DNA from 2 places in the Streptomyces sp. NPDC030798 genome. Region 2 is predicted to be linked to the other one. Evidence: riboswitches for the same ligand, from Rfam matches in the RefSeq annotation. Region 2 holds a riboswitch; the other holds the start of a gene.
The links. Region 2 has a riboswitch for cobalamin ahead of ACZ404_RS35375 (CbtB domain-containing protein). Riboswitches for the same ligand answer to the same signal wherever they lie in the genome.
Positions count from the first base shown of each region.

Region 1: another riboswitch for cobalamin. It lies ahead of ACZ404_RS18960 (cobalamin biosynthesis protein); the one in region 2 lies ahead of ACZ404_RS35375 (CbtB domain-containing protein).

Region 1 is NZ_JBVIDR010000007.1:361,058-365,308, forward strand. It holds gene ACZ404_RS18955 (cobyric acid synthase) at 1-796, opposite strand, end outside; gene ACZ404_RS18960 (cobalamin biosynthesis protein) at 793-1,737, opposite strand; cobalamin riboswitch at 1,850-1,989, opposite strand; gene ACZ404_RS18965 (hypothetical protein) at 2,110-2,337, opposite strand; gene ACZ404_RS18970 (inorganic phosphate transporter) at 2,372-3,634, opposite strand; gene ACZ404_RS18975 (class II aldolase/adducin family protein) at 3,798-4,251, shown strand, end outside.
Region 2 is NZ_JBVIDR010000023.1:35,089-39,339, forward strand. It holds gene ACZ404_RS35360 (class I SAM-dependent methyltransferase) at 1-243, shown strand, start outside; gene ACZ404_RS35365 (dihydrofolate reductase family protein) at 313-918, opposite strand; cobalamin riboswitch at 1,464-1,583, shown strand; gene ACZ404_RS35370 ((2Fe-2S) ferredoxin domain-containing protein) at 1,643-2,041, shown strand; cobalamin riboswitch at 2,154-2,298, shown strand; gene ACZ404_RS35375 (CbtB domain-containing protein) at 2,334-2,555, shown strand; gene ACZ404_RS35380 (CbtA family protein) at 2,578-3,330, shown strand; gene ACZ404_RS35385 (histidine phosphatase family protein) at 3,419-4,000, opposite strand; gene ACZ404_RS35390 (GNAT family N-acetyltransferase) at 4,227-4,251, shown strand, end outside.

The sequences.
Region 1 (4,251 bases), on a different contig from region 2:
ACACGGCGACCCGCAGCACGTCCTCGCCGACCGGGGGCGCCACGGCGGACTCCCGGACGGTGCCGCGCAGCGACACCCGCAGTCCGTCCTCCTCGTCGATGCCGAGCCCGTGCCGGAACGGCAGCACGCCGTAGGTGCGCCGCCCGGTGAGGCCGTACAGCATCTCCAGACCGGGCTCCAGCAGGGAGACGTCCCCCCGGAACTTGTTCACCAGGAACCCGGCGACCAGCTCCTGGTCCTCCGGCGAGAGCAGGGCCACGGTGCCGAAGAAGGAGGCGAAGACGCCGCCCCGGTCGATGTCCCCGACCACCAGCACGGGCAGCCGCGCGTTGCGCGCAATGCCCATGTTCACGATGTCGGTCCGGCGCAGATTGATCTCGGCCGGGCTGCCCGCTCCCTCGCAGATCACCGCGTCATACGTGCCCCGCAACCCGGCCAGGCAGTCGAGGACGGTGCCGAGCAACTGCTGCTGCCGGCCCCCGTGGTAGCCGCGCGCGCTCAACTCGCCCACCGGCCTGCCCAGCAGCACCACCTGACTGCTCTGCTCACCGCCCGGCTTGAGCAGCACCGGGTTCATCAGCGCGGTCGGCTCGATCCGGCAGGCCTGGGCCTGCATGGCCTGGGCCCGGCCGATCTCGGCGCCCTCGCGGGTGACGAAGGAGTTGAGGGACATGTTCTGCGCCTTGAACGGCGCGACCTTCACTCCCTGGCGCACCAGCCACCGGCAGATCCCGGCCGTCACGACGCTCTTGCCGGCGTCCGAGGTGGTGCCGGCGACGAGGAGACCCCCGTTCACTTCCCACGTCCCTTCACGAGTCGGCGCGCGGCGAACGTGACGCCGAGCGCGAGCAGGCCGACGCGGCGGGAGAGCCGTACGGCCCGGTCGATGTCGCCGACCCGGACGGGCCGTCCGGTGGCGCCGTTGAGGACGGGCCGGTGCTCGACCCGCCCGCCGTAGGAGAGGGTCCCGCCGAGCCGCACGCCGAGGGCACCGGCGAACGACGCCTCCACCGGCCCGGCGTTGGGGCTCGGGTGCTTACCGGCGTCGGCCCGCCAGGCGCGCAGGGCACCGCGCGGGTCGGGTCCGGCCAGCGTGGCGAGCACGGCGGTCAGGCGCGCCCCCGGCCAGCCGGCGACGTCGTCCAGCCGGGCCGAGGCCCAGCCGTAGCGCCGGTACCGGGGCGACTTGTGACCCACCATCGCGTCCAGGGTGTTGACGGCCCGGAACCCCAGCAGCCCGGGCACGCCGCCCGCGGCGCCCCACACCAGGGCGCCCACGACGGCGTCGGAGGTGTTCTCGGCGACCGACTCGACCACGGCGCGGGCGATCCCGTCGGCGTCCAGGGCCTGCGGATCCCGGCCGCACAGATGCGGCAGCCGGTCCCGGGCCGCCTCGACGTCCCCGGCCTCCAGGGCCCGCCCGATCGTCCGGGCCTCGCGGGCCAGCGAAGTCCCCCCGACGACGGACCAGGTGGCGACGGCGGTCAGCGCCGCGCAGGCGGCGGGGGAGCGGCGTACGGCGCGCTCGGCGGCGGCGCCCAGGGCGACGGCCGCGCCGGCGCACACGGCGGTGTGCAGCGCGCCCCACCCGCGGTGGTCGCGCCACAGCCCGCGTTCCACGGCCCCGGCCGCCCGTCCGAACAGGGCGACCGGGTGCCCCCGGCGCGGATCGCCGAGGAGCAGGTCGCCGAGGAGGCCGGCGGCGGCGCCGTACGCGTAGGAGCGATCGGCACCCATCGGCTCAGCCGGCCGTGGGCACAGGGGCGGGCCTGACGGGCCTGGTGCGTGTCCTCGATGGGCGGCCGAGCATGGCGATACGTGTCCTCACTCAGGGTGTCCGCGCCCTGGTTCGACGAGACCGGCGGTGAGAGTTCCTGGCTCCCGGGGGTTACTACCCCGGTGACAGTGGCGGGACCGCGCCGGATTCGCACCGGCTTCCTCTCCTGCCGCCGTACATGGCCCGGGCAGTCCACCACGGCCCCCGAACGGCCGTCAACTTGCCCTTGACCTGGGACGGCGGACTGTGCTGAGGCCCACACCGGCGGGGTGCCCGGCATGGGTGAGGCCCCTCGCCGGAACGTGCCGGTGAGGGGCCTCGGTTGCCCTGGGTCAGGGCTTGGCCACGATCAGATAGATGCCGTACGCCACCGCGGCCGCGCACGCGGCGAAGCAGACGTAGGCACCCGTCACGGCCAGGGACGCGGAGCCGCCCTGTGCGGCGGCCTTCTCCCGCCGCGCCAGGCCGTTGACGCCGAGGGTGAACAGGGCCACGAGGCCCACCGTGAACGCGAGGCTGACGCCGAAGACGGAGCCGATGGCCGCCCAGTCGATCTTCATGTCGGTACTACTTTCCTGTCACCGTGTGCGCGGGTCAGACCGCGGCGGCCGGCGGGACCGCCGGAGCCGCGGGGGCGGGTTCGGCCGTGGCCGGGGCCGGGATGGTGGCCGTCAGGTCCTCGGTGACCGTGCCCGCGGGGGGCGGCGTCACCGCGGCGATGGCGGTGGTCACCACGCCGGCCGGCTCGGCGGTCTCGTCGACCGCGTTGACGTTGCTGTGGTCGATGACCTCGCGGCGCGAGAGCTTCCAGATCGCGGCGCTGGAGCCGACCAGGAACACGGCGACGAGCGCGGTGCCCCAGTCACCGAGGTCCGTCACGGCCTCGGCGCCCGCGCCGACCAGCGCGGCGGCCGGCAGGGTCAGCGCCCAGGCGACGACCATCCGGGTCGCGGTGGACCAGCGGACCACGCCGCCCTTGCGGCCCAGGCCCGTGCCCATCACCGAGCCGGAGACGACGTGGGTGGTGGAGAGGGAGAAGCCGAGGTGGGAGGAGGCGAGGATGGCGGTGGCCGCGCTGGTCTGGGCGGCGAAGCCCTGGCGCGGCTCGAGGTCGGTCAGACCCGTGCCCATGGTGCGGATGATGCGCCAGCCGCCGATGTAGGTCCCGAGCGCGATGGCCAGGCCGGCGGAGAGGATCACCCAGGTGGGAGGGTTGGAGCCGGGGGCGAGGGCACCGCCCGCGATCAGCGCGAGGGTGATGATGCCCATCGTCTTCTGGGCGTCGTTGGTGCCGTGCGCGAGGGAGACCAGGCCGGCCGAGGCGATCTGGCCGGCGCGGTAGCCCTTGCGGGAGGCGTCGCCCTCGGCGTTCTTGCCGATGCCGTAGGAGAAGCGGGTGGCGAGCATGGCCGCCAGGCCGGCCACGACCGGCGCGGCGACGGCGGGGAGCAGCACCTTGGTGACCAGGACGTCACCGTGGACGGCACCGAAGCCCGCGGAGGCCACGGTGGCGCCGATCAGGCCGCCCATCAGGGCGTGCGAGGAGCTGGAGGGCAGTCCCACCAGCCAGGTCAGCAGGTTCCAGAGGATCGCACCGACCAGGGCGGCGAAAATGACCTCGGGACGGATGCCGTTCTCATCGACGAGACCCTTGGAGATCGTGTTGGCGACCTCCACGGAGAGGAAAGCGCCCACCAGGTTGAGCACGGCGGACATGGCCACCGCGACCTTGGGCTTGAGCGCGCCGGTCGAGATGGTGGTGGCCATCGCGTTGGCGGTGTCGTGGAAACCGTTCGTGAAATCGAACGCGAGTGCGGTTACCACCACAATCGCGAGGATCAGCGAGAAGCTTTCCATTTACCCAGGCAATCGTTCGAGCGTCATTGGCTGGTCGAACGTAGGCAACCTGAGTGAACGGAAGGTGAACTCGGCCGGGCTTCGCGGTGTCGGAAACAGACGAAGGCGCTTCCGCTCACACCGACGGCCACTTTGCGTGCCCGCGCGGTGGCAGGATCGGCACATGGCGAAGGCATCAGAGGCATCGCAGCCGTCGGAGGAAGAGGCCAGAGTCTGGGAGGCGCTGGTCGCGACGGCCCGCCGGACCGTCGCCGACGGGCTGGTCGTCGGCACCTCCGGCAACGTCTCCGCGCGCGTCGGCGACCTCGTGCTGGTCACGCCCTCGGGCGTGCCCTACGACCGGCTCACCCCGGACGACCTCACCGCCGTCGACCTCACCGGCCGGCAGGTGCGCGGCACGCTGGTGCCGACCAGCGAGCTGCCCCTGCACCTCGCCGTCCACCGCACCACCGACGCCCGCGCCGTCGTCCACACCCACGCCGTGCACGCCACGGCCGTCTCCACCCTCGTGGGCGAGCTGCCGCCGATCCACTACATGGCGGCCGCCCTCGGCGGACCGGTCCGGGTCGCCCCCTACGCCACCTACGGCACGGACGAACTGGCCGCGAACATGCTCC
Region 2 (4,251 bases):
GAGGTGGCCACCGTCTTCGCCGACTTCGCCGACCTGTGGGACCCCTTCCTCGCGGGGCAGGGCCCCGCACCGGGCTACGTAGCCGCCCTCACGCCGGCCGACCGGGCGCGAGTGCGTGAGGCGCTCAGCGAGGCCGTCCCCAGGAAACCGGACGGTTCCATCCCGCTCACGGCCCGGGCCTGGGTGGTGAGCGGCCGCAAGGCGGCGTCCGGGAGGAGGGGCGGCCGGCAGGACCGACCCTGATGGGTCATCGACCGCTGCACTCCCGACGACGCCTCGGGCCAGGCCGGACACGGAGGCGCTGCTGGTGTACTAGTAGCTGTCGAAGCTGGGCTCGCCGTTCGGGCGGTAGACGCCGACGACGGTGCCGCCCTTCGTCGTCGCGACGCCGACCGGCTCCAGCGCCGTGGGGATCGCTCCGTCGGCGAACAGCCGCTTGCCGGTACCGATGATCACCGGGTGGATGGTCAGCCGGTACTCGTCGACGAGTCCGTGCCGCATGAGCGTCTGGGCGAGGTCGCCGCTGCCGACGACGTTGATGTCGCCGCCGTCCGACGCCTTCAGCTCGCGTACGGCATCGACGACGTCGCCCTCCAACAGCGTGGAGTTCTGCCACTCCACGGATGTGAGGGTCCGGGACGCCACGTACTTGTGCATGCTGTTCATCCGATCGGTGAACGGGTTCTCGGGATCGGCGGTCGGCCAGTACGACGCGAAGATCTCGTACGTCTTGCGGCCCAGCAGCATCGCGTCGGAGTGCTCGTACCAACCGGCGATGGCCGCGCCGACCTCGTCGTCGGCCACCGGCTTCTGCCAGCCGCCGTACTCGAAGCCGCTCTCGGCATCCTCGTCCGGCCCGCCCGGCGCCTGCATGACGCCGTCCAGCGTCAGGAACGTGCAAACGATGATCTTGCGCATGGTGCGCTCCCTTCGTCGACGGGTAGACCGCACGACTCCCAAAAACTCATCGGCCAGGAGCAGGGAGAGTCGCGGGGGCGACGCGGTGAGCGCTGTCCGGCAGGGAACAGGGGGCGATTTTTGCCCCCGCAGAGCCTGCCGTTCGTCCGGCCTTCACTTGGTGCCGGTCCGGGGCTCCTAGGGTTGCTGCGCCGCTCCCCAGGTACGCCCGTCACATCGATCGCCGTGTGGGCCGCGACCGGCTACGCCGCTCAGGCCGCCGGAGAGACCAGGGCCGTGCTGCCCCTCTACATCGGCGCGGGCCTCGGTCTGTCGCCCTCGGTTTCGGTCTCCTCGACTCTACGCACTCCCCGGTGACTACGGCCAGGACCTGTGGACCGCCCCCGCCGACGGCACGGGCAGGGCCCGCCGGCTGATGACATCGGCCCTCGCCCCCGCCTACCTGGGGTGACCGGCCGCGCTCGCCCCACGAGGCGTCCAGCCGGAGGAAGAGGCGGCCCCGGTCGATGAGATGATGACCCGTGACAACAGGCGACGGCGGTCCGAGGAAGCCGGTGTGATTCCGGCGCGGTCCCGCCACTGTGACCGGTGAGCGAGTTCCGGCAGGCCACCGCCCCGACCGGGTGGGAAGGCGGGGCGAGCGGCGACCCGGGAGCCAGGAGACTCACGCGGTCGCCTCCTCGACGCATACCGGGGCGGATCTCCCCGGGAGGGGAGTGGCGCGGTGGCCGGGACACCGTCGGAAGAGACTTCAGGCCAGGCCGCGGAGGTGGCCGGACCGGCGCCGTGCCGGGTCGTCGTATGCCGGGACTGCTGCTGCGGGAGTCCCAAGGTGACCGGAGTGGATCACGCCGCACAGACCGCTCGACTGCGGGCGGAGGTACCGGTGCGCATTTCCGCATGCCTCGACGTGTGCGACCAGGCCAACGTCATCGTCGTACAGCCTTCTGCCGCAGGCCGGGCCGCCGGTGCACGGCCGGTGTGGCTCGGACTCGTCAACGACCCGGACGCGACCGAGGACATCGTCGCCTGGGTCCGGGCCGGTGGCCCGGGAGCTGCTCCGCTGCCCGACATCCTCGACCTGTACGTCTTCGATCCACCGCGGCGCACAACGGATTCCTGAGGCTTGCGCGCCGTAAAGAGCCGCCGGCTCCGCATCGAGGGGCTCATGAGGCCCGTTCCGCCACGCCCGGTGCGAGAGGAAGATCACGCCGGGCTGAGGCGGTCTTGGCCGTGCTCGTCTCACGCGGTACGGTCTGTCCGATATTGACGACGGCGAGACGGAAGCCGGTGGAAATCCGGCACGGTCGCGCCACTGTATGCCTGACACCGCAGGGTGTCCGGTGAGTCAGACCCGTGGCCGTCGTCCTGTGCACCACCGAAATGGGACGCGAACTCCCGGAGGAGGTTCTGCCATGGCGCAGACCGTCGCCCAGCCGACAGCCACCACTCCCGCCATCCCCGCCAAGCTGCCGCTGAAGGCGATAGCTCCCTGGGCGGTCTTCTTCGGCATCCTGATGCTGGTCCTGCTGTACTTCGTCGGCGCAGAGCAGGGCGCCACCTCCGTGTTCAACGGCACGGGCGTCCACGAGTGGGTGCACGACGCCCGCCACCTGCTCGGCTTCCCCTGCCACTGACGCGAGGGGACAGCGCACCCTCATGAATTCCGCAACGGTAAGAAACCTCCTCGTGCGGGGCATGCTCGCCGGCCTCGCCGCCGGCGTGCTGGCGCTCGTCGTCGCCTACCTCCTCGGTGAGCCGAGCGTCGGCAAGGCGATCGCCTTCGAGGACGCGCACTCCCACGAGCACGAGATGGAAGTGGTCTCCCGCTCCCTGCAGTCCACCGCCGGCCTCGCCACCGGCGTTCTCGTCTACGGGGTCGCCTTCGGGGGCATCGCCGCGCTCGCGTACTCCTTCGCGCTCGGCCGCGTCGGCCGCTTCGGCCCGCGGGCGACCGCGCTGCTGCTGTCCGGTTGCGCGCTCGTCGCCGTGTACGTCGTGCCGTTCCTGAAGTACCCGGCCAACCCGCCGTCCGTCGGCGATCCCGACACCATCAGCAAGCGGACGACGCTCTACTTCCTGATGATGCTCCTCAGCGTCCTCCTCGCGGTCGGCGCCACCATCCTGGGCAAGCGCCTGGCACCCGGCCTGGGCACATGGTGGGCGACGGTAATCGCGGTGGCGGCCTTCGCCGTAGTCATCGGCCTGGCCTACGAGTTCCTGCCCGTCGTCAACGAGGTGCCGAAGGACTTCCCGGCCACCTTGCTGTGGCGGTTCCGGCTCTCGGCCCTGGCGATCCAGCTGAGTCTGTGGACAGGTTTCGGCCTGCTCTTCGGTGAACTGGCGGAACGCCTGCTGAACCCCAAGCCGGCGACAGCCGCGAGCAGCCGCGCGGTTCCGGCCGCGCACTGATTCCTTTCCGGATGCCAGAGGGCCCTTCGGAACCGTCCGGGGGCCCTCTGGCGTTCCCTGGGCACCGAGCCGAGGAGCGGACAGGGTCCTAGTCGACGTCAGGCACCGCCAAGGGGCGTCCCAGCCGCAGATTCCAGCGCCCGGCCCGTCCACTCAGTTCGGTCACCGTCAGCGGCGGAACATCGAGGCGCCAGAAGGCACCGGCGGGCATCCCCAGCGCTGCTGCGACCGCCGCACGCACCACCTCCGGCTCGACGACCGCGAGCGTACGACCCTCGACAGCTCGGGCCTCCTCCAGCCACTGCTCGACCCTCTCGCACAGCGCCTGTACCGACTCACCCCCGTGGGGTGCGTTGCCCGGGTCGGTGAGCCAGCGGGTCACGGCTTCCGGCTCGGCAGCCCCCACCGCGTCCAGTGTGCGGCCTCTCCAGCGGCCCACATCCAGCCCGCCCAGCTCCGGCGACTCCACGCCCTCGAGACCGAGGGCGGCCGCCGTCTCCCGGCAGCGCGCACTGGGGGAGACGAGCACACGCGCGGGTGCGGGCAGCGACCCGGCGGCCCCACGGGCGCGGGCCGCACCGATGTCGTCGATCGAGTCGCCGTCGTAGAAGCGGGCCTGGCGCAGTGATGGGCACATGGCGGGCGAGACGAAGGTGACGCGGCTGGTCACGTGGCTGCTCCTGGTGTCGGGGGCGCGGGGGCGTGGGTCCCCACCGCGGTGATGCACGTGCTGAGCGAGATCGGCGGCCCACCGTGCGTGGAGGCACGGCCTGCCGGCACGGCGGCTCCCGCCCGCTCATCATGCAGGACGCCGTGGAGCGCGACCGTCGGCGTTCTGCCCGGCGGAGCCGACCCGCCGCACGAAGGTACTTTCCGGTGCGGAATACTCTCTCCTGATGGGTTCACGCACTTCGCCGATCA